DNA from 2 places in the Gordonia sp. YY1 genome. Region 2 is predicted to be linked to the other one. Evidence: predicted binding sites of a transcription regulator. Region 2 holds the regulator's gene; the other holds the start of a gene.
What was found. Region 2 encodes LexA, which represses DNA repair genes until DNA is damaged. Its sites were predicted from a motif close to CGAACANNTGTTCG; they were not measured.
Positions count from the first base shown of each region.

Region 1: the regulator LexA is predicted to act here: its motif matches at 2,070-2,083, upstream of BPODLACK_RS03700 (SAV_6107 family HEPN domain-containing protein).

Region 1 is NZ_WXYI01000002.1:106,387-122,600, forward strand. Features, by position in the region: gene BPODLACK_RS03690 (phytoene desaturase family protein) at 1-1,157, opposite strand, end outside; gene BPODLACK_RS03695 (GNAT family N-acetyltransferase) at 1,204-1,875, opposite strand; gene BPODLACK_RS03700 (SAV_6107 family HEPN domain-containing protein) at 2,197-2,661, shown strand; gene BPODLACK_RS03705 (DUF3040 domain-containing protein) at 2,839-3,240, shown strand; gene mraZ (division/cell wall cluster transcriptional repressor MraZ) at 3,692-4,132, shown strand; gene rsmH (16S rRNA (cytosine(1402)-N(4))-methyltransferase RsmH) at 4,375-5,361, shown strand; gene BPODLACK_RS03720 (hypothetical protein) at 5,364-6,221, shown strand; gene BPODLACK_RS03725 (peptidoglycan D,D-transpeptidase FtsI family protein) at 6,325-8,322, shown strand; gene BPODLACK_RS03730 (UDP-N-acetylmuramoyl-L-alanyl-D-glutamate--2,6-diaminopimelate ligase) at 8,461-10,146, shown strand; gene BPODLACK_RS03735 (UDP-N-acetylmuramoyl-tripeptide--D-alanyl-D-alanine ligase) at 10,143-10,691, shown strand; gene mraY (phospho-N-acetylmuramoyl-pentapeptide-transferase) at 10,786-11,883, shown strand; gene murD (UDP-N-acetylmuramoyl-L-alanine--D-glutamate ligase) at 11,876-13,471, shown strand; gene ftsW (putative lipid II flippase FtsW) at 13,468-15,315, shown strand; gene murG (undecaprenyldiphospho-muramoylpentapeptide beta-N-acetylglucosaminyltransferase) at 15,390-16,214, shown strand, end outside.
Region 2 is NZ_WXYI01000002.1:405,975-422,188, reverse strand. Features, by position in the region: gene BPODLACK_RS05140 (hydrogen peroxide-inducible genes activator) at 1-305, opposite strand, end outside; gene BPODLACK_RS05135 (peroxiredoxin) at 436-1,023, shown strand; gene BPODLACK_RS05130 (alkyl hydroperoxide reductase) at 1,034-1,567, shown strand; gene BPODLACK_RS05125 (aminotransferase family protein) at 1,802-3,061, opposite strand; gene hrpA (ATP-dependent RNA helicase HrpA) at 3,123-7,109, shown strand; gene nrdR (transcriptional regulator NrdR) at 7,083-7,550, opposite strand; gene BPODLACK_RS05110 (LysM peptidoglycan-binding domain-containing protein) at 7,650-8,216, opposite strand; gene lexA (transcriptional repressor LexA) at 8,453-9,160, shown strand; gene BPODLACK_RS05100 (phosphoenolpyruvate--protein phosphotransferase) at 9,138-10,838, opposite strand; gene BPODLACK_RS05095 (DeoR/GlpR family DNA-binding transcription regulator) at 10,973-11,743, shown strand; gene pfkB (1-phosphofructokinase) at 11,740-12,705, shown strand; gene BPODLACK_RS05085 (PTS fructose transporter subunit IIABC) at 12,765-14,840, shown strand; gene BPODLACK_RS05080 (HPr family phosphocarrier protein) at 14,912-15,172, shown strand; gene hflX (GTPase HflX) at 15,194-16,214, opposite strand, start outside.

The DNA of each region.
Region 1 (16,214 bases), 300 kb from region 2:
GGCGGCAGTGCGCCGACCGCCGCTGCCGCATGCGCGCCGACCAGGTGCGCGCGATCGGTGACCAGCAGCCCGAGGGCCGAGTGGACGCCGTGCGCGGGCAGGTCGTCGGGGAGGTCGCGATAGGCGGGCAGTGCCGTCGTACCGAGGCGCACCGCCATCCCGATCCCGCTGCCGACCACGATGTCCCGTCGCCAGCGGTCGAGGGTCCCGGCGTCGAAACCGCCCGCGGCCAACATGTCCAGGGTCGTCAGCACGTGGCAGGCGTTGATCACCGTCGGCGCGCACCGACGTTCGCCGGATGCGATCTGCACCCGCCAGTGGTTCCCGCACCGGGTGATCGAGACGGCCGGGTCCCCGCACGCGATCCGCCCACCGTCGGCCTCGATGCGGTGGACGAGCGCGTCGGTCAACGCGCCGCTGCCACCGATCGCCCGGCCGGGCGGGATGCGGTGCATCAGCGCGGCGAACCCGACCATCGGAGCGCTACCGGGTGCATTCATCGGCGGTCCCGACTGGGCGCCGAACCAGGCGAGTCCCGCCTTGAGCTGTTCGGAGTCGAAATAGCGGTCGAGGAGTGAGTCGCCCGAGGCCATGAGCTCGGCGGTCAGGTTCATCATCGCGCCGCTGCGGCGTCCGATGAGGCCGGTGCGTTCGGTGCTGGCGGTCGAACCGAGACCTCTGAACGCCCGGCCGAACTGCCGCATGGTCGCCGGCCGGTAGAACGCGTCCATGACGGCCGCCGACCGCGGCGTCCACGTCTCGACGAACTGTCGGTACGCCGCGGCATCCTTCGCGCCACAGGCCCGTTCGATGGAGGCGCAGGTGGCCTCCAGGTCGGTGCGGAAGACGATCGCCGGTGCGGTCGCGGTCGCCGGGACGAAAGCCCAGGGGTCGCAGTCGACGTAGCGCAGTCCGTGCGCGGCGAGGTCGAGGTCGTCGAGGACGGGGGAGTGCCGGATCATCAGGTGCGCCGAGGAACCGCGATCGATCCGATGACCGGGGAAGCGCTCGACGGTCGACACGGCGCCGCCGGGGATCTCGTCGCGTTCGAGCACCTCGACGTCCCGTCCGGCCTGCGCGAGATACGCCGCGGCGATCAGGCCGTTGTGACCGGCGCCGACGATCACCGCGTCGCGCCGCTCGCCGTGCCCGCTCATGCGGGCCCTGTGCCGTGCGCGATCGTTTCCGGGTGTGCCATGTCCTTTATCCTGCGGGTCGTGCTGGACCAGCCGACGGCGGTTGGAGTTCCAGGGGGAGCGGACGGCCCAGGAATGCGAACGGCCGCGGGTCGCCGGTGAACGTGAAATGCCGGAGCACGTCGGAGAACCCCATCCGCCGGTACAGCGACCACGCGCGGTTCTGCTCGGCCGGGATCTCCGGGGTCGACAGCAGGACGTGGCGTTCGGGCCGGTCGGCGAGTAGGCGTGCGAGCAGCAACTGGCCGATGCCGCGTCCCTGTGCGGTCGGGTGTACGTGCAGTTCGGTCAGCTCGAAGTAGTCGCGGGCGATCATCTCGATCTCCGCGGGCGAGCGCCCGGTCTGCCGCAGCCCGAGCCGGAGTTGCTGATTCCACCACTGGCCGGTCGCCCCCGTGTACCCGTAGGCGATGCCCACGAGAACGTCGTCGGGACCTGAGCCGACGGGCGTTCCGACCCGACGCCGGGCGGTCGACATCGCCTGCGCCTCGTGCGGGGGCAGCGAGGCGATCGCGCCGATCGCGCGCCAGCCCGGCCGGGCGATGTGCTCGCGCCAGAGGGCGGCTCGGTGCACCTCGGTCCCACGGGGATATCCCATCGCGGTCACGTAGACGTCGAGCGCGGGCTCCAGCCACACGCGGGAGTCCTGACCACTGAGGTTCACCAGGCGGACGGTCACCGGCGGGTCGTCTTCCGGCTCGCCGTGCGGGCCCGCACCGACCCGGCCAAGCGTTCTCCGACCATCTGGTGTGACTGTCCTCTCGGTGCGGCGGACTCGGCGGAATCGGGTCGCGGGACGCGGTGTTGTAGAAGGGTGCGGGTCGCGGACCCACGCCTTGAAGAGACGCGTGCCGCTAGCTATATTGAACGTGTCGAACGGGTGTTCGATGAATGTGCCTCCGCAAGCTGTTCGCGTTCATCCCGACGACATGACGGTCCGGTGGCGGACGAGGGAAGCGTCTGCCACCGGCCACCGTCGTCCGCGAGTGAGGAGGATGCCATGCCCGGTCGGCCCACATCCCGCCGGTCCGCCCCCGTCGACCCGGTGATGGTCGGCCGCGCGCGCGACCTCCTCCAGCGCGCACATCTCCTACTCGACAACGCCGACGGGGTCGAGGACAACGCCGAGCGATTTCGTCAGTTCTATCTTGCCGCGCTCCGTGCCGCCGGAGCCGCGCTCGCGATCGGTGAACCGATCGGTCCCGCTCGCCGTAAGACGTCGAACGCCTGGACCCGGATAGGTGTGGTCGCCCCTGAACTCGCGCCGCTGGCGGCGCGCTTCGCCGCGCTGTCGCCCGTGCGGATGAAGATCGAGTCGGGGATCATCCGAACGCTCGACCCCGACAGTGTCGCCGGCATGCGACTCCTCGTCCTCGACTTCCTTCGTCGGGTCGAAACCCTGGTCATCGCTTACGAGCAAGGCAAATTCGGGACAGAGGACCCCCAAATCGGGCGAACAGCGTGAGGCCGGACACACTTTCGGCGTTCCGTTGTCGTACCGGTATGTGCATCCGGCGCTGCAACAGCGAGTAATGGTGGTCGCGGCAGATTTCACCTCGTATCATGGGAGAATAAGGCGCAGACGCCTCACTGGTCGTGGTTGACCGTCGTCGGCGTCGCGGATCAGGGAGAAGGAGGGTCGGTGCCACTTTCGGAGCACGAGCAACGCATGCTCGAACAGATCGAGAGCGCTCTGTACGCGGAAGACCCCAAGTTTGCGTCCAGTGTCAAGCGTCGTCGGCTGGGCAAGTCGAGTGGCCGTCGTCGCCTACAGGCGGTGGCGATCTTCGTCGTCGGCCTCGTGATGCTCGTCGGCGGTCTCATCGTCAAGATCGACATCGGAGGATTTCCGATCGTCAGCCTCCTGGGTTTCCTGGTGATGTTCGGTGCCGGACTCTTCGCCCTCTGGGGTGACGACCTCGGCGACTCCGCGACGTCCTCGCCACGCGGGGGAGGCAAGAAACAGTCCGGGTCATCGGGCTCCAAGCGCAAGCTGTCGGAGCGGATGGAAGAACGATTCAACCGTCGGTTCGAGCAGGAGTAGGTTTCCGCCGGCCTGACGGGAACAACTCGTAGAAGAGCCGCGCACCCCACGGGGTGCGCGGCTCTTTTGTCTGTCCTCCCCTCGGCTCTCCCCGCCGTGACCCACTCCCGGCCCTTCCTCCAACCGGGGTTCCCCACCTTCCCCCACAGGGAGGCCCCACTTTCCCCCACCCGGGCACCCCACCTTGCCCCACCGGCGCGGAGACGCAGGTCGCACGGGTATCTGGCGCCTCATCCAACGCGTCTGTCACACGCCTGACCGACGTCCAGCGGACGGGGATCGCCGTGGACACGCAGGTAGCTCCAAATATTTAGCGTGCCTGAACTGCGAATTTGCTGATCGTGGGCGCTGGTGTGGGCCTCTGGGGTGGAAAGTGGAGGAAAGTGGGGTACTGTGGCATCACTGGGTGAGGCGATCCGGAGCGTGGAACCCAGGGGCAGGAGGTGTCGACATGTCCGTGCGATTTGTCGGCACCTACACGCCGAAATTGGACGACAAGGGGCGACTCACGTTGCCCGCCAAGTTCCGCGACGCACTGGCAGGAGGGGTAGTGGTCACCAAAGGCCAAGACCACAGCTTGTCGGTGTACCGGACCGAAGAGTTCGACGCGATCGCGGCGAGGATCGTCGAGGCGTCACGCAACGACCCTGACCTGCGTGCGTTTCAGCGGACGTTCTTCGCCGGTTCGGAAGAACAGCGACCGGACGGCCAGGGCAGGATCAGCCTGTCCTCCGACCATCGCGTCTACGCGGGACTGTCCAAGGAATGCGTGGTGTTCGGCAGCTTCGATCACCTCGAGATCTGGGATTCGGCCGCATGGGACGAGTACCAGTCGCAGCACGAGGAGAACTTCTCGGCGGCGAACTCGGCCGCGCTGAACGCGGTCTTGTAGCCGAGAGGGGACGAGGCGGAAGCGGTGCACGGGCTTCGGGTGGCACGAGGCCCCGATCCGGTCCGACCCTGGCGTACTTCCCCAACGCCAGGTGCGTGATCGGGTCGGGACCTCGCTCCATCCGGGCGCGGCACGAGGCGAGAGTCCACCGTCCGCGACACGACACTCCTCCGACAAGTCCTTTCGCACCGAAACGCCGACTCTGCCGACCGACATGGCCGACACGCCGATGGGGGCCCTCCGTGGATGACACTGGTGACGACACTCGCCGCTCCGGCGAGTTCGGCCACATCCCGGTCATGGGCCGGCGGATCGTCGAATTGCTCACCCCGGCACTGGAATCCGAAGACCGACGCGTGTTCCTCGATGCGACGCTCGGTGCCGGCGGACACAGCGAACTCATCCTGAACACGTTCCCGAACGTGCACCTCGTCGGCATCGACCGCGACGCCTCGGCCCTGGAGATCGCGCGACGCAGGCTCGAACCACACGCGGACCGGATCTCGCTGCACCAGGCCACCTTCCACGAGATCGCCGATGTCCTAGCCGATGCCGGTGAGGAATCCATCGACGCCGCCCTGTTCGACCTCGGTGTCTCGTCGATGCAACTCGACCAGGCCGGCCGGGGATTCGCCTACTCGGTGGACGCCCCGCTGGACATGCGGATGAACCCCGACGACCCGCTCACCGCAGCGGACGTGCTCAACACTTACAGCCACGGCGAATTGGCCCGGGTCCTCTCCGAATACGGGGAGGAGCGCTTCGCCGGCAAGATCGCCTCGGCGGTGCTGCGCGAGCGGGAGAAGGAACCGTTCACCACCAGCGCACGCCTCGTCGAACTGCTCTACGCCACCATCCCGGCGGCGACGCGGCGCACGGGTGGTCACCCGGCGAAGCGGACCTTCCAGGCGTTGCGCATCGAGGTCAACCACGAGCTCGACGTCCTCCGCGAGGCGTTGCCGACGGCACTCTCCGTGCTCACGGTCGGCGGACGCGTCGCGGTGATGAGCTACCAGTCGCTCGAGGACCGAATCGTCAAGCGGGAGTTCGCCGCTCGCACGACCTCGACCTCGCCGCCTGGTCTGCCCGTCGAGCTGCCGGGAACCGCCGCGGAGTTCCGCCACCTGACCCGCGGCGCCGAGCGTCCCGACGACGAAGAACTGACCACCAATCCGCGATCGGCACCGGTGCGAGTCCGGGCGGTCGAAAGAGTCGAGAAGAAGGGCTGATCATGACGATCCTGCACGAGGCCCCCAATCGTCCCGGCTCCGGACGTTCCGGCGGCAGGCGTTCCGACACCGGACGTTCCGAGGAGGAACGCGACACCCGGCGGTCGCGGAGGGCGCGCATCGAATCCGAGCGGGCGACGCGCTCGCGGGCGGCCCAGCGCGCGCTGGATCGCCGTCACAAGCGTATGGCGGCCGGGACGAGCGCGCCCCGCGCGGTCCGTGGTGGCCTGTCGATGTCCGGCGTCTCGTTCCGGGAACGGTTGCAGCACACACCTTTCGTGGTCCCGGTGATCGCGTTGCTCGTCCTGGGTCTCGGTCTGAGCCTGTGGCTGTCCACCAAGTCGGCCCAGGACTCCTACAAGCTCGGCATCGAGCGGACGGAGAACCAGTCGCTCATCGATCAGCGGGATGCGCTGAAGCGAAGCTACGAATCCGGCAACTCTGCTCCCGAACTGTCCCGGGAGGCAACGCGTCTCGGCATGATCCCGGCGGACAATCCGGCGCGGATGATCGTCGACGATCCGCGACGGCCCCGTATAGTCGGGAAGCCGGCACCGGCATCGGGGAAGCCGATGGCCGATCTCAACCCCGAGCCGAAGCCCGACCCCACCGAGACCATCGATCCGCGCAAGGTGGACGACTCGATCGGGCTCGGCGGTGGTGCCGCCGGCACACCCAACCCGCCTGCGCAGCAGAGCCCGACGCAACCGAGCCCGACGCAACCCGATCCGGCCCAACCGAATCCATCGGCGACACCTGGTCAGGGAGAGGGTCCGTCGACGCCGACCGACCCGGGGACAACACCTCAGCCGTCGCCCTCGACACCGGTCCCGGCACCGAATGTCGTGCCCCGTACGTGAGGTGCTCGCCGGCCGTGGGGGCCGTCACAGTGCTCCCATCGATCTGCAACCCGCCGATGCCAAATCCCTGTCACGACCTTGAAGCGGTGAACAATTGACGACCATGACACGTGCGACCTTCGAGCGACTCGGCCACGGGCCGTCTCGCCCGGGACGTCGTCCGGGCCACGGGCCGTCTGGCCCGGGACCTCGTCCGGGCCATGGGCCGTCTGGCCCGGGACTTCGTCCGGGCCGGGGATCGAGCGCCGCCGGCGGCCCGCGTGGCCGCGGGCCGGGCAAGGGCGGCCCGCGCAAGGGCGGGGGGCTGCACAGCTTCGGTTTCCGGACGCGGGTGGCCGGTGTCGTCGTGCTGCTCGTGGTCCTCGCGGTGGCGGCCAAGATGATCGTCGTCCACACCGTCCAGGCCGGGTCCATCTCGGCCGAGGCCGCCCAGCAACGCGAGTACACCCAGGTCCTCACGGCCAAGCGGGGTTCCATCCTCGATCGCAACGGACGTCCGCTGGCCTACACGGACGAGGCCCGGTCACTGACGTTCCTGCCCAAGGCGGTTCGCAAGTCGATCGAGGAGGAACACCGCAAGAACGCCGAACTGCCCGGTGTCGACGAGCGGCTCAAAGAGATCGCCAAGGGCGTGTCGGTCGCACTCGGCGGTTCGATCAGCGAAGAGGACCTACTCGGGAAGGTGACCGGCGACGAGCCCTTCGTGTACCTGGCGCGGGCGGTCAGCCCGGACGTCGCCAAGCGCATCACCGAGGAGTTCCCGGAGGTCGGCGCCGACCCGGAGAGCATTCGGCTCTACCCCGGAGGCTCCCTGGCGGCCAACGTCATCGGCGATGTCAACTACGACGGCAACGGCCTCATCGGTCTCGAGGCCTCACTCGACGCGATCCTCTCCGGCAGCGACGGTTCCCGTACCTATGACCGCGGATCGGACGGCGCGATCATCCCGGGCAGCACGCGCAACGTGCACCCGGCGATCAACGGTTCCACCGTTCGTCTGACCCTGGACTCCGACACCCAGTGGTTCGTCCAGAGCCAGGTCATCAAGGCCAAACAGGCATCCGGTGCACGCGCCGCCTCGGCGGTGGTGCTCGACGCCGAGACCGGCGAGGTGCTGGCGATGGCCAACGACGGCACGTTCAACGCCTCGCTGCCGCTGTCGGATCAGCCGAAGGCCGAACTCGGCAACCCGTCGGTCACCTCCCCGTTCGAGCCCGGCTCGGTCAACAAGCTCGTCGCGGCCTCGGCCGCAATCGAGTACGGCCTCACCCGGCCGGACACCGTCCACCAGGTGCCCGGCAGCATCCAGATGTCCGGTGTCACCGTCCGGGACGCCTGGCCGCACGGTGTCGAGCCGTACACGACCACCGGCATCTTCGGGAAGTCGTCGAACGTGGGCACGCTGATGCTCGCGAAGCGGATCGGCGAGGAACGTTTCGCCGACATGCTCAAGCGATTCGGACTCGGCCAGCGCACCGGTGTCGGACTCCCGGCGGAGAGTGCCGGAGAGGTTCCCGCCCTGAGTCAGTGGTCGGGCGGTTCGTTCGCGAATCTGCCCATCGGCCAGGGGCTTTCGATGACGCTGCTGCAGATGACCGCGATGTACCAGGCGATCGCCAACGACGGTCTGCGTGTCCCGCCGCGCATCCTCGTCTCCGAGGAGCGCGATGGCAGTACCCGGGAGGGGCGTGCCCGTCCGGAGCCGGTGCGGGTCGTCAGCGAGCAGACCGCGCGGACCGTTCGCGACATGTTCCGTTCGGTGGTGCAGGACGATCCGATGGGCGTGCAGATGGGTACCGGTACCAAGGCCGCCGTCAGCGGTTATCAGGTCTCCGGCAAGACCGGCACCGCCCAGCAGGTCGATCCGTCCTGTGGCTGCTACTCGAACTCGCGGTACAACATCACGTTCGCCGGGATCGCCCCGGCCGACGCCCCCCGCTACGTCATCGGGATCATGCTCGACAACCCGCGGCGCAGCTCCGACGGCTCCGGGGGACAGTCCGCCGGTCCGCTCTTCTCGACCATCGCGTCGTGGATGCTGCAACGCGCCCAGGTCCCGCTCTCCGCGCCGGCGCCGAGGCTGACCCTCACCGCCAACTGATCACGACCGCCATGGTCGGCGCACCGCGTCCCGATCGCCGATCCCCGGTCGGTATCGTGAGTGCAATTCTGCGCCGATCACGACCACCGACCGACAGACTGCACGTACACCGACAGGAAGAACCGAGGAGGCGAACTCATGACGTCTCGTGGTTCCACGGGCAAGGGGTCGGCCGGTAGGCGCAAGGGCAAGAAGCTCCCCGGTCGTCCGCGTGAGGTCGCACCGACATCGACGACCGTCCTGTCGACGGCCACCGGCGCCCGGCTCGACCTCGTCGGCGGCGCCGACCGCGACACCAGCGTGCAGGGCGTGACCCTGCGCGCCCAGGACGTGCAGCCGGGCGACCTGTTCGCGGCACTGCCCGGAGCGGCCACCCACGGTGCGCGTTTCGCCGACCAGGCGGTCGCCGCGGGTGCGACCGCGATCCTCACCGACCCGGCCGGCCGGGTCGAACTCAGCCGCGTCCTGCCGCCCGAGACCGCCGTCGCGGTGCTCATCCACCCGGCCCCGCGGACCGTGCTCGGCACCGTGAGCGCCCGCGTGTACGGCAATCCCTCGCAGCGGCTCAAGCTGATCGGGATCACCGGAACGTCGGGCAAGACCACCACGTCGTATCTCGTCGAGGCGGCCCTGCTCGCCGCCGGTCATTCGGTGGGACTCATCGGGACCGTCGAGACCCGCGTGAACGGCGTCGCCCAGCCCAGCTCGCTGACGACCCCCGAGGCGCCCACCCTGCAGGCCCTGCTGGCGGCGATGCTCGAGGACGGCGTCGACGTCGTCGTCATGGAGGTGTCCAGCCACGCACTGTCGCTCGGACGCGTCGACGGCGCCCACTTCGCGATCGGGGCGTTCACCAATCTCTCGCAGGATCATCTGGACTTCCACGGGACGATGCGCGCCTACTTCGACGCCAAGGCTCAGCTGTTCGTGCCGTCGTCGCCCACCCATGCGGTGCGCGCCGTGGTGTGCGTCGACGACGAGTGGGGTCGGCGGATGGCCGATCTCGCGCGTCGGCCGGGGGAGGCGGCGCACCTGCAGCCGGTGACGGTGTCGACCGGTGCGACGCCCGCACACTGGCATGCCGGCCCGTCGGATCTCGTCGGCGACGGCACCTCGCACACCCCCTTCACCGAACCCGACGGCGACCACGTTCTCGTCATCCCGCTGCCGGGCCGCTACAACGTGGCGAACGGCCTGCTGGCCGTCGCCGTGGCGCATGCCGCGGGGGTGCCGATCTCCACCGCCCTCGACGCGGTCGCGTCGGTGAGTGTCCCGGGACGCCTGCAGCGCGTCGATCGTGGACAGCCGTTCCTCGCGCTGGTCGACTACGCCCACAAACCCGGCGCCGTCGAGGCCGTCCTGGCGACCCTGCGGGGTCAGCTCGGCGAGGGACCCGGTCGCGTGGCCATCGTGATCGGTGCCGGCGGAGACCGCGACGCGGGCAAGCGCCCGCTGATGGGGGAGGCCGCGGCACGCGGTGCCGAACTCGTCATCGTCACCGACGACAATCCGAGGTCGGAGGAGCCGGCCGCCATCCGGTCCGAGGTTCTCGCGGGCGCGCGTGCGGTCGACGCCGCCGAACGTCCGGTGGCTGCCGAACCGATACGCGAGGTCGCCGACCGCGCGGCCGCGATCGCCGAGGCGATCGCCTGGGCGGGTCCCGGCGACATCGTGCTCGTCGCGGGCAAGGGACACGAGGCAGGGCAGGAGATCAACGGCGTGAAGCATCCGTTCGACGACCGCGACGTCGTCGCCCGAGCGCTGGAATCGTCGACCCCGCAGAGCGCACCCGCCGGCTCGGTGGCCGCGGAGGGTGATCGATGACCGGACCGTTCGTCACGGTGATCCGCGGGGATACGCCGGTGACGGTCGACGACGCACGTCTGCTCATCCGTCGGCTCGCCGAGCACGCCGGTGCGATGCGCGGCAGCAGCTCGGTGGAGATCCGCGGCGACGCCGCGGGGGATCGGCCGCGCACCTGGGCGATCATCGCCGAGGTCGCCACCCCCGAGGGGAGCGCGGAGAATCAGCGTGTCGTCGAACACGATCTCCTCGGACGTCTGGCCGTCCGGTTGGCCGTCGACAAGACTCTCTGCGTGGGCGACTCCCGATCGGTGCGCGCCCTGCACCAGGGCGCCGTCATGGAGGGTTCCTGGGGTGACGAGGCGCGCATCGTCGAATCGGTCGAGGACGCCGCGGCGCTCGTCGACACCGACCCGGATTGGCGTCCCGCCGCCGGTGATGTCATCCTCCTCGCGGCCGCGAGCGCCGACCTGGACTCGGTGATCACCGCCTGGGGTACGAGCTGCGGATGGCAGATTCGCGAGGAGACGAGCGGCGGTCCCGCGGACGAAGGGACCGCACCATGAGGGCGCGCGACAGGGCGTGCCGGCCGAGAACATCGAACAGAGTCGGAGAGAAGAGCGTGGCCCGGAACGGACGAGCGAACACGAGGGCAACACGGTGACCCAGATCCTTCTCGCGGGTGCGATCGCGATCGCGGTGTCGATCCTGCTGACCCCCGTGCTCATCAAGGTGTTCTCCCGTCAGGGATTCGGCCAGGAGATCCGGGTCGAGGGTCCCCAGAGCCATCAGACCAAGCGCGGCACACCGTCGATGGGCGGCGTCGCGATCCTGGCCGCGCTGTGGGCGGGTTACTTCGGTTCGCACCTGGTCGGCCTGTTCACCGATGCCGGCAACGGCCCCACGGCGTCGGGTCTGCTCGTGCTGGGACTGGCGACCGCGCTGGGCATCGTCGGCTTCCTCGACGACATCATCAAGATCCGCAAGCACCGCAACCTGGGACTGAACAAGACCGCCAAGTCGATCGGGCAGTTCATCGCCGCGATCCTGTTCGGCATCCTCGTGCTGCAGTTCCGCAACGACTACGGCCTCACCCCGGCCAGCACCCACCTCAGCTATGTGCGCGACATCAACGCCATCGGCCTCGGCTCGGTGGTCTTCGTGATCTTCTGCTGGCTGGTGGTCGCCGCCTGGTCCAACGCGGTGAACTTCACCGACGGACTCGACGGCCTGGCCGCCGGTTCGATGGCGATGGTCCTCGGGTCCTATGTCCTCGTGACGTTCTTCCAGTTCGTCAACGCCTGCGCCGGCGGCGCCAAGCCGCCCAGCGACATCCCGACCGGGTGCTACCAGGTCCGCGACCCACTCGACCTCGCGATCATCGCGGTCGCCGGCGGCGGTGCGTGCCTCGGCTTCCTGTGGTGGAACGCCGCACCGGCCAAGATCTTCATGGGTGACACCGGTTCGCTGGCGCTCGGCGGCATGCTCGCCGGTCTGTCCATCACGACCCGCACCGAACTCCTCGCGGTCGTCATCGGCGCGCTGTTCGTGGCGGAGATCATGTCGGTGGTCATCCAGATCGCCTTCTTCCGCACCACCGGCCGCCGGGTCTTTCGAATGGCGCCCTTCCACCACCACTTCGAACTGGGCGGATGGGCCGAGACCACGGTGATCATCAGGTTCTGGCTGCTCACGGCCATCGCCTGTGCGCTGGGACTGTCCCTGTTCTACGGAGAGTTCCTGACCACCAATGGCTGATCCGCTCACCGCCGAGAACCCCACGCCGGGCAGCGACCCGCTGGGGCTGACCGGCCGGACCGTGGTGATCGGCGGGGCGGGTACCGCCGGCATGTCCGCGGCCCGGTACCTGGTGACCCGCGACGTCCACATCGTGCTCGCCGACGACCGGTTCGCCTCGCGGAACGCCGAGGCCGCCGCCCGGGAAGCGGCCGTGCGTGCGGTGGCGGGGGTCGCGGATCTGCTCTCGCAGGGTGCGGAGGCGGTCGCGATCGCCGATCTGCTCGCGGACCCGTCGTGGACCGCTGACGCCGCGGTCGTGATCGTGTCACCGGGGTTCGCACCCACGCACGACCTCGTCGGTCAGGCCGCGGCGGGCGGCATACCGGTGTGGGGTGAGGTCGAACTGGCCTGGCGTGTCGACGCCGCGGGACTGCTCGGCGAGCCCCGCACCTGGCTGGTCGTCACCGGCACCAACGGAAAGACCACGACCACCTCGATGCTCGCCGACATCGTCGAGCGTTCCGGCCGCGCCGGCGCGGCATGCGGCAACATCGGCCTGCCGGTCCTCGACGCCATGCGGGCGACGCCCCGCGTCGACGTGCTGTGCGCCGAGTTGTCGTCGTTCCAGCTGCACTGGGCGCCGTCGGTCCGCCCGGCCGCGGGGGTGGTGCTCAACGTCGCCGAGGACCACCTCGACTGGCACGGCACCTTCGACGCCTACGCGATCGCCAAGGCCGGCGCGCTGCGCGGCGACATCGCGGTCGTGGGTCTCGACGACCCGGTCGCGTCGGGCCTGCCGGGCGCGGGACGCCGTGTCGGCTTCACTCTCGGCCCGCCGCAGGACGGTCAGCTGGGGGTCGAGGACGGCCATCTCGTCGACCGTGCCTTCGGTGCCGGTCGCCTGCTGCCCGCCGACGCCGTGCATCCGGCCGGTCCATCAGGTGTGTCCGATGCCCTCGCCGCCTCCGCACTCGCCCTCGCGATCGGTGTCGGGCGCGACGCCGTCGAGGCGGCGCTGACCGACTTCCGGCCGGCCGCCCACCGCGGCGAGGTCGTGGCGACCCGCGACGGCGTCCTCTTCGTCGACGACTCGAAGGCCACCAACCCCCATGCCGCCCAGGCGGCGGTCGCCGCCTACGACCGCGTGGTGCTGATCGCCGGCGGCCTGCTCAAGGGTGCGTCGATGGACGGGATGCTCACCGCGGTCGGCGATCGGCTCGCCGGGGTGGTCGCCATCGGGCGGGATCGTGACCTGGTCGTCGAAGCGATCGTGCGACACGCCCCAGAAGTCCCAACAGTCACAGTATTCACAGGGGACGATGGCACGGTGAACGTGCATCGCCAGGGTCAGACCGAACCCGTCCTCTCGTCGACACCATTCTCGTCGTCGGCAGAAGCCTCGGAGTCAGACAGCGCCGTCGCCGTGATGGACCGGGCGGTCGCCGAGGCATGGGAGCTCGCCGCAGCGAGTGACCCGACGCCCGACGCGGTGCTCCTCGCACCCGCCGCGGCCTCGCTGGACATGTTCGCCGGTTACGGCCGGCGCGGTGACGCGTTCGCGCACGCCGCCCGGGACATCGCCGGCACCTCCTCGTCCTCGCGGTGAGTCGCGTGAGCAGCGACAAGACCGCGGTCGACGCCGCGGCGGTGGACGACGGCGACCTCGACGATGCGACGGACGACGTGACCGACGGCGAGAACCCGTCCGGTGCGGCGCGGAACACGGCGTCGGAGCGCGCGTCGGCACGGTCGAGGCCGGGCGCGGACGTCTCGGCGGCGGCCTCGACCGCCGCCTCCGTCACCGCCTCGCTGCCGGCGCTGATCATCGACGCCGTCCGGAGCCTCCTGGCCCGACCGCTGGCCTCATATCAGCTGGTCCTCACGATGGCGTTCATGCTGACGGCCTTCGGTCTGGTGATGGTGCTGTCGGCGTCGTCGGTCGAGGGGTACTCGCAAGAGGGATCGTCCTACGGGCTCTTCACGACGCAGGTCATCTTCGCCGGGCTGGGTCTCATCGTCTTCTATCTGATGCTGCGGGTCCCCGTCCGACTGCTCCGGCGCTTCGCCGCGCCGTCGATGGCCATCGCGATCCTGCTGCTCGGGCTGGTGCTCATTCCCGGTGTCGGCACGCTCAGCCAGGGCGCGCGGCGCTGGTTCGTCATCTCCGGCGTGTCGGTGCAGCCCTCGGAGCTGGTCAAGGTGGCGCTGTGTATCTGGGGTGCGCACCTGCTGGCGTCGCGGCGACGTGACAACGCGTCGATCAAGGAACTCCTGATCCCGCTGGTTCCGGTCGCGATGCTGGTCTGCGTGCTGATCATCCTCGAGCCGAACCTCTCGACGACGATCACCATCGCGATCATCGTCGGCGCGATGCTCTGGTTCGCCGGTCTGCCGATCAAGGTCTTCTCGGCGTTCGCCGTGTCCGGTGTGATCCTCGCGGTGATCCTCGCCCTCGCCGAGGGATACCGGTCGCAGCGCGTGATGAGCTTCCTCGGCGGCATCGACGATCCTCAGGGTGCCGGCTACCAGGCGCGCCAGGCGACCTATGCCCTGGCCAACGGCGGAGTGTTCGGTGTGGGCCTCGGTCAGTCGAGCGCCAAGTGGAACTATCTGCCCAACGCGCACAACGACTTCATCTTCGCCATCATCGGCGAGGAACTCGGCCTCCTCGGCGGGCTGCTGGTGGTGTTCCTCTTCGTCCTGCTGGGTTACATCGGGTTCCGTATCGCGCACCGCTCCACCGATCCGTTCCTGCGCCTGATGACGGCGACCATCACCGTGCTGATCCTCGCGCAGGCGTTCATCAACATCGGCTACGTGATCGGCCTGCTGCCGGTCACCGGTATCCAGCTGCCGCTCATCTCGGCCGGCGGTACCTCGACCCTGACCGTGCTCGCAATGCTCGGTCTCCTGGCCAACGCCGCACGACACGAGCCGGAGGCAGTCGCGGCGCTCACCGCCGGAACACCGGGCCGGCTGGCCCGTGTACTGCGGCTCCCGACACCGGTGGGCTACCGGCAGTCGCGAGCGGAGACCCTGCGCGATCGTCTCGACCAGCGCCGGTCGTCGGGCGGCCGGACGCCCGGACATCCGGGTGCGTCGGGACGGCCTCGGGCGACCGGACGAACCGGGGCGCCGAACCGTCGCGGACGACCGGCCGAGCCGGCTCCGAGCCGGGGTCGTTTCACGATGCCGTGGAACCGGGCGAAGTCCGCCGAACCGGCACCCGCACGCGGTGCGTCGACGCGGCGCCCTGCCACGGGTGGCCGCACCCGACCTGCGCCGTCGACACGAGCGGGCGTCGACTACCGTGGCGGGTATCCCGGCGCCGGCAGTGCACGTCGCTCGGCGTCACCGGGATGGCGGGCGGGCGCGCATCAGCCGCGTACGCCGCGGTCCGCCGATCCCGGGCGCGATCGGCCGACACACGGCCGTGTGGGACGCCGCTGATCCGGTGTTCGCGGTACGGATCTCGCTGCGCGGGACAGACGTGCACAGTGGCTGGAGATGGAGTGACAACGCCGGTGAATTCGGGTGCAGCACAATCTGATACGACGGGAGGCCCGGGTGGCCGGCCGTTGTCGGTGGTCGTTGCCGGCGGCGGGACCGCCGGCCACATCGAACCCGCGCTCGCCGTGGCCGATGCGATCACCCGTATCGACCCCACGGCCCGCGTCACCGCGCTCGGGACCAACCGCGGACTCGAGGTCGACCTGGTGCCCGAGCGGGGATACGACCTCCGGTTGATCCCGCCGGTCCCGTTGCCGCGCAAGCCCGGGATGGATCTCGCCAAGACCCCCGGCCGGCTCGTGTCCTCGGTCGCCGCGACCCGGAGGGTGCTCGCCGACGTGGACGCCGACGTCGTCATCGGCTTCGGCGGGTACGTGTCGGTCCCGGCCTACCTCGCCGCGCAGATGCACCTGCGGCGACGCAACCGCATCCCGATCGTCATCCACGAGGCGAACGCCTCGGCGGGCATCGCCAACAAGTTGGGCGCCCGGTTCGCCGACCGCGTCCTGGCCGCCGTCGACGGCTCGGGACTCGATGCGACCGTCGTCGGCATGCCCGTCCGCGGTGTCCTCACCGAACTCGACCGCCCGGCCCTGCGTGCCAAGGCCCGGCACTACTTCGGCCTCGACGAGGACGCCCCGACCCTGCTCGTCTTCGGTGGATCCCAAGGCGCGCAACGTCTCAACGATGCGGTGTCGGGGGCGGCCGAGGCTCTTGGTGAAGCGGGCGTCGGAGTCCTGCACGCGTACGGACCCAAGAACTCGATCGATCCGGTGATCGTCGACGGCGCGCCGCCGTACCGCGGTGTCGGCTATCTCAAGCGGATGGATCTCGCCTAC
Region 2 (16,214 bases):
AGACGGATCGTCCCGTGCAACGGCCGTCCGGCACCCGCGGCCGCCGCCGTGAACTCGTCGACGGCGTCGACGGCCGCGATCGCCCGCGGCAGCAGTTCCTCTCCGTCCGGGGTCAGCAGGACGCGGCGCGTGGTGCGCTCCACGAGCGTCACCCCGAGGCCCGCCTCGAGCGCCGACAAGGCCTGCGAGAGCGAGGGCTGACTCACGCCCAAATCCGTTGCGGCGGCACCGAAGTGTCTGCGCTGGGCCAGGGCGACGAAGGCGCGCAGTCCGGCGACGGTCGGCTGATAAGTTTTATCGGGCATGGCTATCAGTGTAGTGCTACTAATCACGTTTCGCTTTCGCGCAAAATCCGGCACGATGGTACTCGTACGTCGCGAAATTCGTTCGCGCGCAGTTTCCGTACACTCACTCACTCAGCTGAAGGAGCGATACATGGCCCTGCTCACCATCGGTGACCAGTTCCCCGCCTACAACCTCACCGCCGTGATCGGCGGCGACCTCAGCAAGGTCAACGCCCAGCAGCCCGATGACTACTTCACCACCGTCACCTCCGACGACCACCCCGGTCAGTGGCGCGTCGTCTTCTTCTGGCCCAAGGACTTCACGTTCGTGTGCCCGACGGAGATCGCCGCATTCGGCAAGCTGAACGACGAGTTCGCCGATCGCGACACCCAGGTGCTCGGCGCCTCGGTCGACAACGAGTTCGTCCACTTCCAGTGGCGTGCACAGCACGAGGACCTGAAGACCCTCCCCTTCCCGATGATGAGCGACCTCAAGCGCGAACTGGCCACCGCTGCAGGCGTTCTCAACGCCGACGGGGTCGCCGACCGCGCCACCTTCATCGTCGATCCGAACAACGAGATCCAGTTCGTGTCGGTCACCGCGGGCTCGGTGGGACGCAACGTCGACGAGGTCCTTCGTGTCCTCGACGCCCTGCAGTCCGACGAGTTGTGCGCCTGCAACTGGAAGAAGGGCGACCCGACGATCAACGCCGGCGAGCTCATGTCCTCGGGCGTCTAGAGGGGATCAGATGAGTATCGACAACCTCAAGGAAGCCCTTCCGGAGTACGCGAAGGACCTCAAGCTCAACCTGGGCTCGATCAGCCGGACCACCGCGCTGAATGAAGAGCAGCTGTGGGGCACGCTGCTGTCGACCGCCGCCGCCACCAAGAACGCCAAGGTGCTCAGCGAGATCGCCGACGAGGCCGCCGACATCCTGTCGGCCGAGGCGTACAACGCCGCCCTGGGCGCCGCGTCGATCATGGGCATGAACAACGTGTTCTACCGTGGCCGCGGCTTTCTCGACGGCAAGTACGACGACCTGCGTCCCGGCCTGCGGATGAACATCATCGGCAACCCGGGCGTGGACAAGGCCGCATTCGAGCTGTGGTCGTTCGCCGTATCCTCGGTCAACGGCTGCGGGCACTGCGTCGCCGCCCACGAGAACACCCTGCGCGAGGCCGGCGTCGACCGGGAGGCGATCTTCGAAGCCCTCAAGGTCGCCTCGATCGTGACCGGCGTGGCCCAGGCCATCGCCACCACCGAGGTGCTCGCGAACGCCTGATAGCGCGTCCAGACAACAAGGCCCGGTTATCGATTCGGTAACCGGGCCTTGTTGTATCCACTGCCGCGCGGGCGGCCCCTCTGCTGCCTGAGGCGCGAGCGAAGCGAGCCACGAAGGCCCTGGCGAGATGCGTCCGAAATCCTCACCAGCCCTTCGAGGCTCGTCGCTTACGCTCCTCGCACCTCAGGGAGCGAGGGGTCGGGTCGCTACTTTCGGATCAGGGGGCGCTTGTGCTCAGCTCAGCGCGGCCCGCATACGGTCGGCGAGTTCGCCGACCTCGTCGGTCGTCATCACGAAGGCCGGCGAGATCTGCAGCGCGCCCTGTCCCGCGGCGCGCGTGCTGACACCGTGCTCACGCAGCTTCACCACCGCCGCCGGAGCCGATGCCGGGTCGGCGAGCTGGACCGCGGTGACCGCACCGAGGCCGGTGCGCACCTCGGCGACCGAATCGAGGTCGGCCAGCGGGGACAACGCCGTGGCGAGATCCCCCTCGAGCCGCGTCGCCTCCGCGAGCAGGTTCTCGCGGCGGATGATCTCGAGATTGGCCAGCGCGGCGGCCGCCGCGGCGGCGTGACCGCCGTAGGTGTAGCCGTGGCGCCACCAGACGCCGCCGGCGAAGAACGGTTCGGCGACGCGCGGCGCGATGAAGACCGCACCCATCGGCACATAGCCCGAGGTGAGGCCCTTGGCAGTGGTGATCATGTCCGGCTGCAGGTCGAAGCGCGCCGAGGCGAACCACGAGTCGCCGGCGATACGACCGAAGCCGGTGACGACCTCGTCGACGACGAACAGGACGTCGTGGTCGCGGCAGATCGCGCGAACCTCGTCCAGGTATCCGGCCGGCGGCAGGTAGATGCCACCGGCACCGATGATCGGCTCGCAGAAGAACGCGGCGATGTTGTCCGCACCGACCCGCTCGATGAGGCCGAGCAGGCTCTTCGCGTCATCCCAGTCGACGTTCTGCACGTCGTGCATGAGCTCGCCGTAGCCGTCGTGATTGAGGGGGATGCCCGCCAGCGACGTACCGGCGACGTGCATGCCGTGATACGCCTTCGTGCGGCTGACGACGACGCGCTTGCCGGGCTTGCCCTGCTCCACCCAGTACCGGCGGGCGAGCTTGACCGCGGTGTCGATCGAGTCGCTGCCGCCCGAGGTGAAGAAGATCTTGGAACCGGGCACCGGTGCGATCGCGGCCAGCTCGTCGGCGAGCTGCAGCGTGACGTCGCTCGCGATGTCCCCGAAGTTGGAATAGTGCGCGATGGTGCCGAGCTGACGCGCCACCGCGTCGGCGATCTCGGTGCGGCCGTGGCCCACGTTGGTGAACCAGAGACCGGCCGTCGCGTCGAGATAGGACTTGCCGTCGCGGTCCCAGATGCGGGTTCCCTCACCCTTGGTCACGACGAACGGGCCACTCGCGGTCACCGCACCCATGTCGGCGAAACCGTGCCACAGAGCGCCAGGAGTATCGGACAGTGCCCTCGAAGAATCAGCCATGGCCCCCATGATGCCGGGCGAGGTGAACACCCCCGGCAGCGACCCATATCCTGGAGACATCATGTCGGTCGAGTCCCCAGATCCAGCCCCGCGAGATCCTCAGCCCGGCATCTCCCGATCCCAGCTGTTGCGCTCGCTCGACGAGGTGGGGATCCTCGACGCTCACCGACTCCGCCGCCGGGTCGACAAGCTGGGCCGCACCCCCGACCCACGCAAGTGGGAGCAGCTCGTCGCCGACGTGGCCAAGGCACGCAACCGCCTCGAACGGCGCCGGGCAGGCGTGCCGGTGCTGCGCTTCCCGGACGAACTCCCCGTGTCGGCAGCTCGTGAGGAGATCGCCGACGCCATCCGGGACCATCAGGTCGTGGTGGTGGCCGGCGAGACCGGCTCGGGTAAGACAACACAGCTACCGAAGATCTGCCTCGAACTCGGGCGCGGCATCCGCGGCACGATCGGGCACACCCAGCCGCGTCGTATCGCGGCGAGCTCGGTGGCCAAACGCATCGCCGACGAGACCGACACCGAACTCGGTGACGCGGTCGGCTACTCGGTCCGGTTCACCGACCGTTCGGGGGCCGACACCCTGATCCGCGTGATGACCGACGGCATCCTGCTCCGCGAGATCGCCACCGATCCGATGCTGCGGCGCTACGACACGCTGATCATCGACGAAGCCCACGAGCGCAGCCTCAACATCGACTTCATCCTCGGCTATCTGCGCCGGCTGCTGCCGCAACGACCGGACCTGAAGGTGATCATCACCTCGGCCACCATCGAACCCGCCCGTTTCGCACGGCATTTCAGCACACCCGACGCCTCGGTGCCGGTCATCGAGGTGTCCGGTCGCACCTACCCCGTCGAGATCCGTTACCGGCCCCTGAGCCTCCAGGAACGCCCGGACAGCGGCGACGACACCGGGGGCGGCGAGCACGCCGACCTCGACCAGATCCAGGGCATCGACGCCGCGATCGACGAGTTGTGGGCCGGCGGCCGGGGCGACATCCTGGTGTTCCTACCCACCGAGCGCGACATCCGCGAGACCGCGGATGCGTTGCGGCGCCGCACCGGAACCGGCCGCGATGGCGGTGCGGAGATCGTCCCGCTGTTCGCACGTCTGTCGATCGCCGACCAACAGAAGGTCTTCGCTCCGTCGAACGGTCGACGGATCGTCCTGGCCACCAATGTCGCCGAGACATCGGTCACGGTGCCCGGCATCCGCTACGTCATCGACACCGGCACCGCTCGCATCAGCCGGTACTCGACCCGCACCAAGGTGAATCGTCTTCCCATCGAACCGGTCTCGCAGGCCAGCGCCCGCCAGCGCGCCGGCCGATGCGGTCGCGTCGCGCCGGGTGTCTGTATCCGGCTCTACAGCGAGAACGACTTCGACTCGCGGCCGGCGTTCACCGACCCGGAGATCCTGCGCACCAACCTGGCCGCGGTCATCCTGCAGATGACCTCGCTCAAACTCGGTGAGATCGCGGATTTCCCGTTCGTCCAGCCGCCCGACGAGCGCGCGATCCGCGACGGTATGGGCGTGCTGACCGAACTCGGCGCGATCACCGTGAGCCGCGAAGGCGGCCCGCCGCGCCTCACCCCCGTCGGCCGTTCGATGTCGCGGATACCGGTCGACCCGCGGATCGCCCGCATGCTGATCGCGGGTCGCGAACTCGGCTGCCTCGACCACCTGCTGGTCATCGCGTCCGCGATGTCGCTGCCCGATCCGCGCGAACGGCCGGCCGAACATCGCGAGGCGGCCGACGCCTCCCATCGTCGATTCGTCGTGCCGCAGTCGGACTTCCTGTCCTACGTCGAACTGTGGCGATACCTGGACGAACAGCGCAAGGAGTTGTCCGGCAGCAGGTTCCGGCGGATGTGCGAGCGGGAGTTCCTGCACTTCCTGCGCATCCGGGAGTGGCGGGACCTGCACCGTCAGCTCACCGAGATCGTCAAGGATCTCGACTGGCCCGTGCGTCCGGCCGGCGAGGAGTTGCCGCAGGTCGACGCCGATGCCGTCCACCGCGCGATCCTGTCGGGTCTGCTCAGCAACATCGCGGTCCGCAACACCGAGGGTCGTGAATTCACCGGGGCGCGGAACACGACGCTCATGATCTTCCCGGCGTCGCCGCTGGCCAAGAAACCGCCGGCGTTCATCATGGCCGCGGAGGTCCTGGAGACCTCCCGGCTGTTCGCGCACACGGTCGCCGGGATCGATCCGTTGTGGGCGGAGAAACTGGCCGGGGATCTGGTCAAACGCACGCACAGCGAGCCGCACTGGTCGTCGAAACGTGGCGCCGCGATGGCGTACGAGCGGGTCACCCTCTACGGCGTCACCCTCGTCGCCCGTCGCCGCGTCGACTACGGTCCCATCGACCCGGTCGTCTCGCGCGAGCTGTTCATCCGCCATGCCCTCGTCGAGGGAGACTGGCGTACCCAGCACCCGTTCTTCGAACGCAACCGCGCCCTCCTCGAGGCCGCCGCCGACGTCGAGAACCGTAGGCGCGAACGCGGACTCGTGATCACCGAGGATCAGCTCTTCGAGTTCTACGACAACCGGGTCGGCGCCGAGGTCACCTCCGCACGTCACTTCGACACGTGGTGGAAGAAGGCACGGCGCAGCGATCCTGCCCTTCTGGACCTCAAGCCCGAGGATGTCACGGCAACCGCCGAGGCCGCACCGACCGACTATCCGGGTGCGTGGCAGCAGGGCGACACCCGACTCGAGCTCCGCTACCGGTTCGAACCCGGCGCACCCGATGACGGTGTCACCGTGATCATCCCGCGCGCACTGCTGCCCCACGTCCGGTCGGCGGGCTTCGACTGGTCCGTGCCCGGGATGCGGTCGGAACTGGCCACCGCACTGGTGAAATCGCTGCCCAAGAGGTTGCGCAAGTCGATGTCCCCCGCCCAGCGGTTCGCCGACCTGGCGCTGGCCCGTCTCACGCCTCGCAGCGAACCGCTCGCGGTCGGGCTCGCCCGCGAACTCACCACGATCACCCAGATGACGGTCACCGCCGCCGATTTCGACCTCGACCGGATTCCCCTCCATCTGCGGATGCATTTCGCGGTCGCCGACGACGACGGACGGATCACCGCGCGTGCCGACTCGATCGACGAGCTTCAGCGTGCGACGACGCCCGCGGCGTCGAAGACGGTGAAACGCACGCTGTATCGCAGCTGGACCGACGACGGCATCGGCACTCTCGCCGCGCAGCGGACCGTCGACATCGCCGGTCAGCGCCTCACCAGGTACCCGACCGTCGACGCGATCACCGACGACGCCGGACGTACACGCGGGGTGGTCGTGATCGACGCGGTGTCGGAGCAGGCCCGAGATCGCCTGGCGGAGAGGGGGATCGTCGCGCTCCTCGACCTGGCGATCCCGCCACTGCACCGGCGCGTGGCGAGTTCGCTCGGCGCCGCCGGCCGGCTGGCGTTGAGCCAGAGTCCCTATGCGGATCTCGATACATTGCTGGCCGACTGCACACGCCGGGCGATCCGCGACGTCGTCGCCGGCCTTCACGCCGGGACCGCGTCCGCCGTGCGTTCACCCGAGGCGTTCCGCACCCTGACGGAGAAGATCCGTCCACGGATCACCGAGTCGGCTCCGGAGTATTTCTCTCTCGCGGTGGAGTCGCTCGGCTCGGTGGCGCCGGTACGCGCCGCGATCGACCGTCATGCGGGTTCGCTCGCCGCCGACGACGTCGCCGAACAACTCGACAACCTCGTCTTCGACGGATTCGTGGCCGCCACTCCGCGACATCATCTGGAGAACGTGCCGCGCTACCTCGCGGCCGCCGAGGCACGGTTGACGGCACTCCCGGCTTCCGCCGCGCGAGATCAGGCCGGAGTCGCCGTGATCGACCGCGTGACCGAACGGTGGGCGCAGCGGCTGGCCCAGGTACCCGAACACCGGAAAGCGCACGTCAACGACGAGGCGCAGTGGCTCGTCGAGGAGCTGCGGGTCGGATTGTTCGCCGAACGGCTGGGCACCGCGTTCCCGGTGTCGGAGAAGCGGGTCCTACGAACTCTTGACCGACTCGGCTGAAGCGGCCCGGAGGTCGTCGATCTCGCGCTGGAAGTCCTCGAGGGAGTCGAAGGACCGGTACACCGACGCGAAGCGCAGGTAGGCGACCTCGTCGAGGTCCCGCAGCGGCTTCAGGATCGCGAGTCCCACCTCATTGCTGGGGATCTCGGCCGAACCACTGGCGCGGACGGTGTCCTCGACCTGCTGGGCGAGCTGGGCGAGAGCGTCCTCGGCGACGTGGCGCCCCTGGCATGCGCGCCGGACACCTCGCATCACCTTCTCGCGACTGAACGGTTCGGTGACGCCGTTGCGTTTCACCACCGAGAGGACCGCACTCTCCACGGTCGAGAAGCGTCGCCCACACTCCACGCAGGAGCGGCGGCGCCGGATGGCCTGCCCCTCATCAGCGACACGCGAGTCGATGACCTTGGTGTCGTCGTTCTTGCAGAAGGGGCAGCGCATCGTATCCTCACGCAGGTCACGGGACGCTCTGATGCAGCCGCGCCGCATGCCGGGCCGGTGCTCGGCTGGTCCCTGTGGCATCGAGGATACCGCCCGGCCTCAGTGGTACCGGGGGGTGAGGAGCGGCTGGCCGACGCGCAGCCCGCTCGACGCGAGGTCATTCAGCTGGATGATCTCGTCGACGACGGCCTCACGCGGCATCTCGGGGGCGACCCGCGAGGCGATCGTGCTCAGCGAGTCACCCGACCGAACGTGCACGACCTCGGTGCCGACCGCGGCAGGCGTGACCGACGCGGCGTAGTTCTGGCCGACGACCGCGATGACCCACACGGCCAGGGCGAGCGCGACGCCGGCGAGGACAGCGGTCGCCGTGCGGCGACGCCGGCGGATGACGGCCGCGGGAGCCGCCTCGGCGGGACGCCACGCCGGGACCACCGGTCCACGACCGCGCATACCCACCGGCGACGCGCACTGGGTGGACGCGACGCGGCGGACCCGGACCGCCGATTCCGGCACCGGACGGTTGTCGACGGGCCGCCGGGCGTCTCCCCGACGTGTCGGGCGCGGACGCTCCAGGACGTCGCCGCGGACGGGACCGCCGTGCCGGGCGGGGTCGTGCCGGGCGGGGTCGAGGTGGACGGGGTCGATGAGAGTGGCGGTGCGCATGGTGCCCTCCGTGTATCCGGTCGAACGGTGTTCGTGAGTGGGACCGCGTCGTCCCGGTCGAACTGTTCGAATGTCGATCATCCGTTCGATGAACTGATGTTCGATTTGTAGCACGGCACTCCGACAATTGTCTCGCGACACGTCGAACAAATGTTTGATGCGGTCGGCGTTCTCGGCTAGGCTCGTCGAAAGACAAGCGATCTACCAGCACGTTCGGAATCGAGAGGAACCCGATCATGAGCGATGACGGCGGTAAGCGCACCGGAGCGCGGGGCGCCGACGAGCCCGTCACCCCGGCGGACATGGCGGCTGCCGAGGCGTCGCTGACGCCGCGGCAGCGCGGAGTTCTCGAGGTGATCCGCAAATCCGTGCGAGAACGCGGTTACCCGCCGAGCATCCGCGAGATCGGTGACGAGGTGGGTCTCACCTCGACCTCCTCGGTCGCCCATCAGCTGCGGACGCTCGAACGCAAGGGCCTTCTCAAACGTGATGCCAACCGTCCGCGGGCGGTGAACATCGCGCCGAGCGAACCCCCGACGCCGACCTCGCCGACCGGCGGAGCACTGCCCGAACCCACTTTCGTACCGGTGCTCGGCCGGATCGCCGCAGGCGGACCGATCCTCGCCGAGGAAGCCGTCGAGGACGTGTTCCCACTCCCCCGGGAGCTCGTCGGCGAGGGATCGCTGTTCCTGCTGAAGGTCGTCGGCGAGTCGATGATCGACGCCGCGATCTGCGACGGCGACTGGGTCGTCGTCCGCCAGCAGAACGTGGCCGACAACGGCGACATCGTGGCCGCGATGATCGACGGCGAGGCCACGGTCAAGACCTTCAAACGCCAGAAGGGTCATGTCTGGCTGATGCCGCACAACGAGTTGTTCGACCCGATCCCGGGCGACGAGGCCGTCATCCTCGGCAAGGTCGTCACCGTGATGAGGCGAGTCTGACCTCGTCACTGTCGAGTACCGCGGCGACCGCCGCGCGAGCTGCAGCCGGATCGGTGGCGGCCAGCGCGGCCGCCGCCGCGTTTTCGCAGGTTGCCAGGGTGACCGCGCCGAGCCGGGCGCCGACCGCGGGCGCCGCGACGGGAGCGCTCGACAACGAGGTCACCCCGAGTCCGACCAGCACGCAGGCGAGATGCGGATCGGCCGCGGCCTCTCCGCAGACGCCCACCGGTTTGCCCTGATCACGTCCGGCCCGGGCGACCGTTGCGACGAGATGCAGCACGGCCGGCTGCCACGGATCGGTCAGCGATGCGAGCTCGGCGGACATTCGGTCAGCGGCCATCGTGTACTGCGTGAGGTCATTGGTGCCGATCGAGACGAAGTCCACCTCGGCCAGGATCGCCGGGGCCAGGATCGCCGCGGCGGGAACCTCGATCATCACACCGGCGACGAGTCCACGCTCGCGCACCTGCGCGGCGAATGTCGCCGCCTCGGCGGGTGAGGCGATCATCGGGGCCATGACCCACGGCTGCGCGTCGGCCTCCAGCGCCGCCCGGGCGATCGCGTCGAGCTGGCGCGCGCGGATCTCGGGGTGCGCCAAGGCGATTCGATCGCCGCGCACACCGAGTGCCGGGTTGGCCTCGTCGGGATGGGTCACGAAGCGCAGCGGCTTGTCCGAGCCGGCGTCGAGGGTGCGGATGACCACCTTGCGGCCGTCGAAAGCGTCCAGCACCTCGCGATAGATGCCCGCCTGCTCGTCGACCGAAGGCTCCTCGGCGCGCTCGAGGAAGGCCAATTCGGTACGGAACAGTCCGACACCCTCCACCGGGTGATCGGTTGCTGCGCGGGCCGACGACCCGTCGGCGACGTTGGCCAGGATCGCCACCTCCACCCCGTCGCCGGTGCGACCCGGACCCGACCATCCGGCGACGCGAGCGGCGTGACGCCGATACTCCTCGACTCGGGCTCGCGCGGCGGTGTCATCGGGGTCGACGGCGATCTCACCCGTGGTGCCGTCGACGAGGATCGCCGTACCCGCATCGATCCCGACGAGTCCGGACACCGCGACGACGCACGGGATGCCGAGCTGACGGGCGATGATCGCGGTGTGGCTGGTGGGCCCACCCAGTCGCGTCACGAGGGCAATCGTGGTGGTGGGGTCGAGGCCGGCCGTGTCGGCGGGTGCGAGGTCGTCGGCCAGCAGGATCGAGGGCACCTCCGGCGTGGACAACCCGGGTTCGGGCAGTCCCAGGAGCTCGGCGAGCACGCGGTCGCGGACGTCGTTGAGGTCCGTGACCCGCTCGGCCATCAGGCCGCCCAGCTTGGTGAACACCGCGGCGAACTGTTCGGTGGCGGCAACGGCGGCCGACGGTGCCGGCGTACCCCTGGCGATCAGGGCCGACGCCGCACCGATCCAGCCGCGGTCTTCCGCGAGTCCGGCGGTGGCGGCGAGTACTTCCGCGGCGACGCCGGTGTTCTGCGACGCGCGCTCACGGAGTCGCGCGGCGACGACGCCTGCCGCCGCAGTGAATCGTGCGACCTCCTCCGGGCGCTGGTCCTCGGAGATCTCGACACCGGCGCCGAGCGCCTCCGCACTGTGGTCGGGACGGCGTCCCGGCCACAGTGCGGGTCCATGAGCCACACCACCGACGACCGGCGTCCCCGTCAGAATCTGCGTCATGTGACCACGGTTACAAATTTGGCTTGACTTGTCAACATAAAAAGGCGTAAACACAGTTACTACAACATTCAAAGCCACATATTCCCACATTTCGCGGTGGCCGAGTGAGCAGGAACGATCAGAACGGAGCCGGTGTGTACGCCGAGGAGAGACAGCAGGCCATCGCCGAGGAGGTTCGCGTCGCAGGGCGCGCCTCGGTCGCCGAGCTCGCCGCGAAGTTCGACGTGACCAGCGAGACGGTTCGGCGCGACCTGGCCGTTCTCGAACGCGGCGGGCACCTGCAGCGCGTCCACGGCGGTGCCGTCCGCCCCGAGGTGATGCGGGTGATCGGTGAACTCGGCATCGCCGAACGGGAGACCGAACAGATCGAGGAGAAGGCCGCCATCGGCCGCGCCGCCCTCCGTTTCCTGCCGCCCGACGGCGGATCGGTGCTCTTCGACGCCGGCACCACCACGTTCCGTGCCGCGGAGGTCATGCCGCGGGACCGCGATCTGACGCTGATCACCAACAGCCTGCCGATCGCCGGGTTGCTCGCCGGCCGCCATGCGGACGGTCTGCACGCCCTGGGCGGTCGCGTCCGCGGACTCACCCAGGCCACGGTGGGCGCCGAGACGGTCGCCGCACTGGGACGGCTGCGCGTGACGACCGCATTCATCGGCACCAACGGCCTCAGCGAAGCGCACGGTCTGTCGACGCCCGACCCCGACGAGGCGGCGGTGAAGGCGGCGATGGTTGCCGCGGCCCGACGCGTCGTCGTCCTCGCCGACAGTTCGAAGATGGAGCGCGAGGAGCTGTCGGGATTCGCCGGCATCGACGACATCGACGTCCTGATCACCGACTCCGGTATCGATCCGAGGTTCTCGGCCGCCCTGTCCGCCCGCGGCGTCGAGGTCGTGATCGCATGATCCTCACCGTCACAGCCAATCCCAGCGTCGACCGCACCCTCGAACTCGACACCCCGCTCCGGCGCGGCGAGGTCCAGCGAGCCGGTGTGGTCCGCGCCCAACCGGGCGGCAAGGGCGTCAACGTGGCCCGCACCGTCGCCGCCGCCGGACTACCGACCCGGGCACTGCTCCCGGCGCGTGCGGGCGACCCGCTGCTCGCCGCCCTCGACGAGCTCGGACTCCCCTACGACGCGGTCCCCGTGGACGGCGAGGTGCGCTCGAACGTGACCATTGCCGAAGCCGACGGCACCACCACCAAGATCAATGCCCCGGGCGTCAGCCTGACGGCGGCTCAACTGGCCGCGCTGAGCGCACTGATCCGCACCTACGCGGACGGCGCGGACTGGGTCACGCTGTGCGGATCACTGCCGCCCGGCGTACCGGAGGACTGGTATCGGACCGTCGCCGACGCCCTGGTCACCGCCGGTTGCCGCGTGGCGGTGGACACCTCGGGAGCACCGCTGCGTGCGGCCGCCGCCGGACGAGTCGACCTGATCAAGCCGAACGAGGACGAACTCGCCGAACTCACCGGCACCGATCCGGCAGAGTTGCGGGAATCGCTCTCCCGCAACGACCTCCGTCCCATCGTCGCCGCGTCCACGGCGCTCGTCGAGCAGATCGGCGGCGCCGTGCTGGCCACGCTCGGGGCACGGGGCGCGGTCCTCGCCACCGCGGCGGGCGTCTGGTGCGCGACGCCGCCACCCACCGTTCCGCGCAGCACCGTCGGCGCGGGTGATTCCTCCCTCGCCGGATTCCTCGTCGCGCAGACGCGTGGCGCGTCGGCTCCCGACTGTCTGCGGTCCGCCGTCGCCTACGGTTCGGCCGCCGCCGCACTGGCGGGCACCTCCTCCCCCACCCCCCACCACCTCGACCTGTCCGGGGTCACGGTCACGGAACTCTCCGGGGCCGCCCCGATGAACTGAACCGAATCCCCCACCGGGCACCCGACCACTCCGCCCCTCTCCATGCCGAAGGACATCCCATGACCGAGCAGATCATCACCGCCCAGACGGTGAGTCTCGACGTCGACGCCGGTGCAGACCCCGCCGCCGTCATCACCACCCTCGCCGACGCCCTGGCCGCTGCCGGACGGACCACCGACCCCGCCGATCTGGCCCGCGCGGCACTCGAGCGGGAAGCCAAGTCGGCCACCGGGCTCCCCGGCGGCATCGCCATCCCTCACGCGCGCACCGCATCGGTGACGACGGCGAGCCTTGCCATGGCGCGACTGTCGCGCCAGGTCGACTTCGGGGCACCCGACGGGCCGGCCGACCTCGTCTTCCTCATCGCCGCCCCCGAGGGCGGTGCGGCGGCGCACATGAAAGTGCTGAGCTCCCTGGCGCGTTCGCTGGTCCGCCCCGACTTCGTCGCGTCCCTCCGCGCCGCCGAGAACGACGAACGCATCATCGAACTGGTCACCGAGGCCATCGATCCCGACGCCAAGAAGACCGAGACCACGACCGCAACCACTTCCCCGGCAGCGCCGATGGCGCCGGCCACGGACACCCCGGTCACCGCCCGGACGCCGGCGCAGAACCGGCCGCACATCGTCGCGATCACCGCCTGCCCCACCGGAATAGCGCACACCTACATGGCCGCGGACGCGCTCAGGTACGCCGCGGACCGTGCCGATGTCGACTTCGCGGTGGAGACCCAGGGCTCGTCGGCCACCACGCCGTTCGACCCCGAGGTCATCGCGAACGCGGACGCCGTCATCTTCGCCACCGACATCGGGGTGAAGGGCAAGGGTCGCTTCCACGGCAAGCCGGTGATCGCCTCGGGCGTCAAACGAGCCATCAACGAACCCGATGCGATGATCGCCGAAGCCGTTGCGGCCGGACGGAACCCGGACGCGGCGCGGGTGACCGACGACGGCGGCACCGAGGGCGCCGAGACCGGCGCGTCGTCGGGTGTCGGACTCGGTGCGCGCACTCGTCAGGCACTCATGACCGGTGTCAGCTACATGATCCCGTTCGTCGCGGCGGGCGGCCTGCTCATCGCGCTCGGCTTCCTGCTCGCCGGGTACGAGATCGCCAACAGCACCCTCGACAGCGCCGGGTCCCTGAACGACGCCGTCTACATCGCGCTCAACAACAGCGTCTGGGATCTGCCGTCCGGCGGGCTCCTGCAGTACCTCGGCGCGGTGAGTTTCGCGATCGGATCGGGGGTGATGGGACTCGCCGTCCCGGTCCTCGCCGGTTACATCTCCTTCGCCATCGCCGACCGCCCCGGCATCGCCCCCGGTTTCGTCGCGGGCATCGTGTCCCTCTCCGTCGGCGCCAGCTTCATCGGCGCACTCATCGGCGGTCTCATCGCCGGCGCCGCGTGTCTGTGGATCTCGCGGCTCCCGGTCCCGCAGTGGGCTCGCGGACTGATGCCGGTGGTCGTCATCCCACTGTTCGGCAGCATGATCGTCGGCGGACTGCTCTACATGGTGCTCGGCAAGCCGCTCGCCTGGCTGACCGAGCAGATGAACTCCGGACTGGAGAGCATGTCCGGCGGATCGGCCGTCGTCCTCGGCATCGTGCTGGGCCTGATGATGTGCTTCGACCTCGGCGGTCCGGTCAACAAGACCGCCTACCTGTTCGCAACCGCCGGTATCGCCGACGCGGCGACCGCCGGTCCCGCACAGTTCCAGATCATGGCCGCGGTGATGTGCGCCGGCATGGTCCCGCCGCTCGCCCTGGCCCTCGCCACGGTGCTGCGTCCCGGGCTGTTCACCGAACCCGAACGCGAGAACGGCAAGGCCGCCTGGCTTCTCGGCGCATCGTTCATCTCCGAGGGTGCCATCCCGTTCGCCGCGGTCGACCCGTTCCGCGTCATCCCGTCGATGATGGCCGGCGGCGCACTGTCCGGTGCGCTCATCATGGCGTTCGGTGTGGAGCTCCGCGCCCCACACGGCGGCATCTTCGTCTTCTTCGCCATGAACAACTGGGTGCTGTTCCTCGTGGCCCTCGTCGCCGGCACCGTGCTCAGCGCGGTCGCGGTGACCGCGGCGAAGCAATTCGGCAGGACCAGGGAGGTGGCAGCGGCCGACCTCGAGGCCGTGGCAGCCTGATCCCAGACCCACTCATACCCGACGTTTCATCCAGCACGACAACCGAATACCCCAGCAACACAGGAGGCACCATGCCCAGCACCACCGCCACCGTCGGATCGGCCGTCGGCCTGCACGCCCGGCCGGCCACGATCATCGCCGAGGCCGTCGCCGACTCCGGCAGCACCGTGACCCTCGAACTCGAGGGCGGCGACCCGGTCGACGCCGGTTCGGCACTGATGATCATGACCCTCGGCGCCGAGAAGGGCGCCAAGGTCGTGGTCACCGCCGAGGATCAGGCAGCGCTCGACAAGATCGTCACCCTCGTCGAGACCGATCTGGATGCCGACTGAACGGACGCCGGCTGAGCAGGTCTACACCGTGAGGTCCGCGATCTCGCCCGCGAAAGCGGCCGGGACGCGGACCTTCATGGTGGTGCCCGACTCGGTGTGCTCGGAGTCGAGGACCTCGCCCTCGCTGTGGATCCGCGAGACGATGTCGCCGCGCGAGAACGGCACCTCGATGGTGAGTTCGACGTCCTCGCGGCCCACGAACTCGCGGACCCGGTCGAACAGTTCGGGCAGTCCTTCACCTGTGCGTGCCGAGACGAAGACCGCGTCGACACCCACCGCACCGCGCAGCTCGGTGAGCCGGTTGCCGTCGATCGCGTCGATCTTGTTGATGACCAACAGTTCCGGTGGCGCCTCGACCTTCTCCTCGGCGACGATCTCGCCGATGACCTGACGGACGGCCGAGATCTGTTCCATCGGGAACGGATCCGATCCGTCGACCACATGCAGGAGGAGATCGGCGTCGACGACCTCTTCGAGCGTCGACCGGAACGCCTCGACGAGTTGGGTCGGCAGGTGGCGGACGAAACCGACGGTGTCGGTGAAGACCACGGCCCGGCCGTCGTCGAGGGTGGCGCGCCGGGTTGTCGGGTCGAGCGTCGCGAACAGCGCGTCCTGGACGAGGACACCGGCGCCGGTCATGGCGTTGACGAGACTCGACTTGCCGGCGTTGGTGTAGCCGGCGACCGTGATCGACGGGATCGACGAACGATGGCGCGCCGCACGCTTGGTGGTGCGCGCCTTCTTCATGTCGCGGATCTCGCGCCGCAGCTTGGCCATCCGCTCACGGATGCGGCGACGGTCGGTCTCGATCTTGGTCTCACCGGGACCACGCAGGCCCACGCCGCCGTTGCTGCCGGCACGGCCGCCGGCCTGGCGGGACATCGACTCACCCCAACCACGCAGGCGCGGGAGCATGTACTCCATCTGCGCGAGCGAGACCTGCGCCTTGCCCTCCCGGGATGTGGCGTGCTGGGCGAAGATGTCGAGGATCAGCGCGGTGCGGTCGATGACCTTGACCTTGACGACCTTCTCCAGCGCGGTG